One region of the Shewanella polaris genome, then DNA from elsewhere that is predicted to be linked to it. Evidence: predicted binding sites of a transcription regulator. Region 1 holds the regulator's gene; the other holds the start of a gene.
The links. Region 1 encodes MetJ, which represses methionine synthesis genes. Its sites were predicted from a motif close to TAGACGTCTAGACGTCTA; they were not measured.
Positions count from the first base shown of each region.

Region 2: a site for MetJ is predicted at 920-937, ahead of metE (5-methyltetrahydropteroyltriglutamate--homocysteine S-methyltransferase). Genes of this name have one in related genera too.

Region 1 covers NZ_CP041036.1:4,098,059-4,100,533, forward strand. Annotated here, with positions in the region: gene metB (cystathionine gamma-synthase) at 1-1,084, opposite strand, end outside; gene metJ (met regulon transcriptional regulator MetJ) at 1,292-1,606, shown strand; gene FH971_RS17895 (sulfite exporter TauE/SafE family protein) at 1,682-2,422, shown strand.
Region 2 covers NZ_CP041036.1:3,665,625-3,668,099, reverse strand. Annotated here, with positions in the region: gene FH971_RS15870 (LysR family transcriptional regulator) at 1-847, opposite strand, end outside; gene metE (5-methyltetrahydropteroyltriglutamate--homocysteine S-methyltransferase) at 1,003-2,475, shown strand, end outside.

The DNA of each region.
Region 1 (2,475 bases):
GTCTCAATAAAGTCTCTTTAATACCAGCCTCTTGCCTTGCTTGTGGGTCCATTGCTCTATGGGTCATAGTGGCCGGAACGGCGACTAAACTTTCCACTCCGCCTAAACTTTCAGCAATACTGAACAAAGACAATGCCTGTAAAAAGGCAACCACTTCGGCTTCACCGCCCTGCAATTCAAAACTTAACATAGCGCCAAAGCCTTGTTGTTGTTTTGCCGCAATGTCGTGACCTGGATGATCTTTTAAACCCGGGTAGTGAACCTTGGTAACCACATCACTAGCGCTGAGTAGCTCAACAATCTTTTGCGCGTTACGTTGATGCTCACGAATTCGCACAGCAAGCGTTCGTAGGCCACGCAGTGTTAAGTAACTGTCAAACGCAGACCCCGTCAGCCCAAGGGTGTTTGACCACCAATGCAATAATTCACCTAATTCAGGATCTTTAGCCACAACCGCGCCACCGACGACATCGCTGTGACCGTTGATGTATTTAGTGGTTGAATGGATCACTATGTCAGCACCTAATAATAAAGGTTGCTGTAATATCGGTGATAAAAAGGTGTTATCTACCGACACCAACGCGCCAACGTCATGGCAAGCATGACTGACGGCTTCGATATCAATCACTCTAAGTAAAGGATTTGAGGGGGTTTCTAACCACACCATTTTAGGTTTCTGGGCAATGGCTTTACTCAATGCTTGGCTATCTGTTTGATCAACAACTAACAACTTAAATTGGCCTTTTTTCGCCAAATTAGTAAATAAACGATAACTGCCACCATAACAATCGTGCGGTACAACCAATAAATCATCAGGGCCAAGTAAGCTGGTGACTAAAGTAATCGCCGCCATACCAGTACAGGTCACCACACCAGTAGCACCTTGTTCAAGTTTGGCGAGCGCCTCCCCTAAAATACACCGAGTAGGATTACCTGAACGACTATAATCAAACTCACGAGGATTATTATGACCATCGAATGAATAATTAGTCGATAAATAAATAGGCGGTACAATTGCACCATGTTGTGTGTCTGTTTCAATACCTTGGCGAACGGCCAATGTGGCGCTTTTATGTTTTGTCATAATTGATTCCTAAAATGTCACAAACACACAAGTAGATGTCTAGACGTCCAAATTTACCGAAAAGTTCTGCATCCGTCAACAAAATAGACGCGTAGACGTCTAAACATCAAGAAATCTATTTGCATCGAGGTTAAATAGTCGCAATAATTTGACTAGAGCTTGTAACGGTTTAAAATCCGCACCGTATTTATCGTTAAGGGTAAGTTAATGACTGAATGGAATGGCGAATATATTAGCCCATATGCCGAACATGGCAAAAAAAATGAACAAGTAAAAAAGATTACAGTTTCGATACCGCTAAAAGTATTAAAAATACTAACAGATGAACGCACTAGACGTCAGATCAATAATCTGCGTCATGCAACTAACAGTGAACTGCTATGTGAAGCATTTTTGCATGCATATACAGGTCAACCATTACCTTATGACGGTGATTTATCAAAAGATGAACCGGACAGCATTCCAAGTGAAGCTAAAAAGATAATGGATGATATGGGCATCGAATGGGAAGAGCTGGAATAATCCACAGGTTAGTGACAACGTCATCGACTTGGAAACTACCCTAATACGAAGTAGTCTTGTTTTAAAAGAGAACATATGATGTCGTTTATCGATCCTACAACCTTGATACTGGCATCAATTATCGTTTTTTTAGGCGCGTTAACCCAGAGCTTAATTGGTTTTGGGTTAGCCGTTGTTGCTAGTCCCCTGCTGTATATTGTTAACCCTCAACTAGTGCCAGTACCAATTATTGCAATGGGATTTGCCATTTCTGCAATGACCTTATTTAGAGAACGCAACCACCTGCAATTTAATGGTTTACAATATGCTTTGCTCGGGCGGATCCCCGGCGGATTTTTAGGCGCTGGGTTATTACTGTTTGCACCACAAGCCATATTAGGTTTAGTGATTGCCGCTATTGTATTTATTGCTGTGATATTAAGTGTTTATCGCATTACAGCCCCCATCAATCGCATCAGTTTATTTATCGCGGGGGTATTTTCGGGCATATTTGGCAACATCGCCGCCATTGGTGGTCCACCTATGGCGATTTTACTTGCAGGCCAAGATCCTAGTAAATTTAGAGCTGCACTGTCTGCATTCTTCGTACTCAGTTCACTGATTGCTTTAGCTATTCTAGCCATAGTCGGCTTGGTTGAGATGAAACATTTGTGGTTGTCGCTAATGTTATTCCCTTCCGTTGTTACCGGTTACTTGGTCTCTGGATTGTTAATTAACCATGTCGATAAAAATAAAACCCGCATTGTGACCTTAATATTATGTAGTATCAGTGCGACTTTGTTAGTGGTTAAATCGACCAGCGCACTAATCAACTAATCAACTAATCAACCTAGTAACTCATAATGAGCTAACTATTCTCTCATTATGAG
Region 2 (2,475 bases), 430 kb from region 1:
GGATTAAATTTGCATTAGTGGCATCGCGGCGATAGGCACCAAATAATGGACGTTTTAGTCCTTCAGCTCCTAATTTTACCGCGGTAAGACTTAATCCCTGACTTTCTCGTATAGACCAAGTAGGCAGGGTTGCTACGCCGTCATTACAGGCAACACGCTGTAATAACATTGCGGTTAAATCGCATTGTTTTTGCTCGCCAGGTTCAATGCCAGCAGGCTCTAAAAAGTGTTTATAAATGTCCAAACGTGCTAAAGGTACTGGGTAGCTAATTAAGGTTTGTTTTGCCAGTTGTGCTGGTGTTACAAATGCTTGTGCCGCTAAAGTGCTATCACTGGAAACGACTAATTTAACTTCAAAATCAAATAGATGTTGATAAGCAATGCTGTGGCCTGGTACTGGGTCTGATGTTAGTACTATGTCTAAACTACCCGTTTCCAACGCATTGAGTGAATCAAATAAATGTCGACTTGAAATATCAATTTGGGCCGCCGGAGCGTGTTGCTTAAATTGCTCTATAACGGGCATTAACCAACGGAAACAACTGTGACATTCAATACCCAGTTTAAGCTGCTGGCTTTCACCCTCTAAGCCGCGCTTAAGATCTGATTCAGTTGCAATCACTTTTGGTAAGATTTCTTCTGCTAGATTCAGCAGACGAGCCCCCTCATGCGTAAAGGTTAACGGCTTACTTTTACGCACAAAAATGCTTGAGTTAATCCGAGTCTCTAACTCTTTTATTTGATGAGAAAGCGCCGACTGAGTTACAAATCGTTTTTTAGCCGCACCCGCTAAACTGCCACTTTCTTTTAACGCCATCAAGGTGCGAAGGTGTCTAAGCTCTATCATTTTCTCTCCACATGAATCTTGCTCAACTAGCCGATGAAATCAATTCGATTGCTTGACAACAGAGTAACACAATAAACTTCTAGACGTCCAGACGCCTATGCGGTTTTTCTGCATAAATGTCCATAAATTTTTTGCTCAACGAAAAGGAAAGCAGTATGAAAATTTCAAGTTTAGGATTTCCCCGTATAGGGCGTCAGCGAGAATTGAAGTTTGCACTTGAGCGCTATTGGCGCGGTGAAGCGGCATTATCGGAATTAAAACAGGTTGCCAGTGAGTTGAAACGTACCCATTGGCAGTGGCAAGCAGACGCAGGCGTTGAGTTCGTTCCCGTAGGTGACTTTGCTTATTATGACCAAGTGTTAACCCTGAGCGCGACGTTAAATGCGATCCCCGAACGTCATCGTGCCACTCAAGCTGATGGCAGCCTAGCCGCTATCGACATTGACACATTATTTCGCGTGGCTCGTGGTCGATCGCAAACTGGCCAACATGCCTGTGCGGCAGAAATGACCAAGTTTTTTAATACTAACTACCATTATCAAGTACCAGAATTAAGCGCTGAACAAACATTCGAGATTGCCTTTGAGCAATTGTTTGATGAAGTGACAGAGGCACAACAATTAGGCCATCAAGCTAAACCAGTAATGCTCGGTCCAGTAACTTATTTATATTTATCTAAAAGCCTCACTGAGTTTAATAAGTTATCGTTATTACCGCAGTTACTATTAGCTTATGAGCAAATACTGTCTCGTTTTGCTGCCCAAGGTGTTAGCTGGGTTCAACTTGACGAGCCGGTACTTGCAGCGGATTTAACCGACGAGTGGCAGCAAGCCATTAACCACAGCTATCAATTTTTAGCGCAAAAAAAACCTACGTCATTGAATATTTTACTTGCCAGTTATTATGGTTCTATTGCCCATCATCAAGCATTGGTGAGCGCATTACCGGTAGAGGGATTACACCTTGATTTAGTCACGGCGCCAGAGCAACTTGATGTGTTTGTTAATGCGCTTAGCAGCCAACAAGTGCTCTCTATTGGGGTCATTAATGGCCGCAATGTGTGGGCTGCTGATGTTGATGTAATTGCTGAGCAAGTATCCGAATTAGCGACTACGTTAGGTGATCGTTTGTGGATTTCACCTTCATGTTCATTGTTGCATTGTCCTGTTGATGTCGAGGTTGAAACCCAATTAATGAGTCCATTGCTTGGTCAATTAGCTTTTGCAAAACAAAAGTTATTTGAGCTTAATGAAATTCACCAATTAATCGTTGAGCAAGGTTCTGCAACTAGCCAAGCGATTATTGATCGTTGCCAGCAACGCCGCTTGGCAAAAGCTGCCGCAGCTAATCAACAGGTTGTTGATCGTGTGTCGCAGTTAACCGCTGATGATTTTGAACGTAGCAGTCCATTTGCCAGCCGTATTATTGCCCAACAGCAAAAGCTAGGGCTACCATTGTTACCCACGACTACCATAGGCTCATTTCCGCAAACCCCCGCTATTCGAGGGTTACGCAACCGCTGGCGTAAAGGCGAAATCAATGACAGTGATTACCGGTTACAGCTTGAACAAGTCACTCAAGACACTATTTCTCGTCAACTTAAATTAGGTATCGACGTGCTAGTTCAC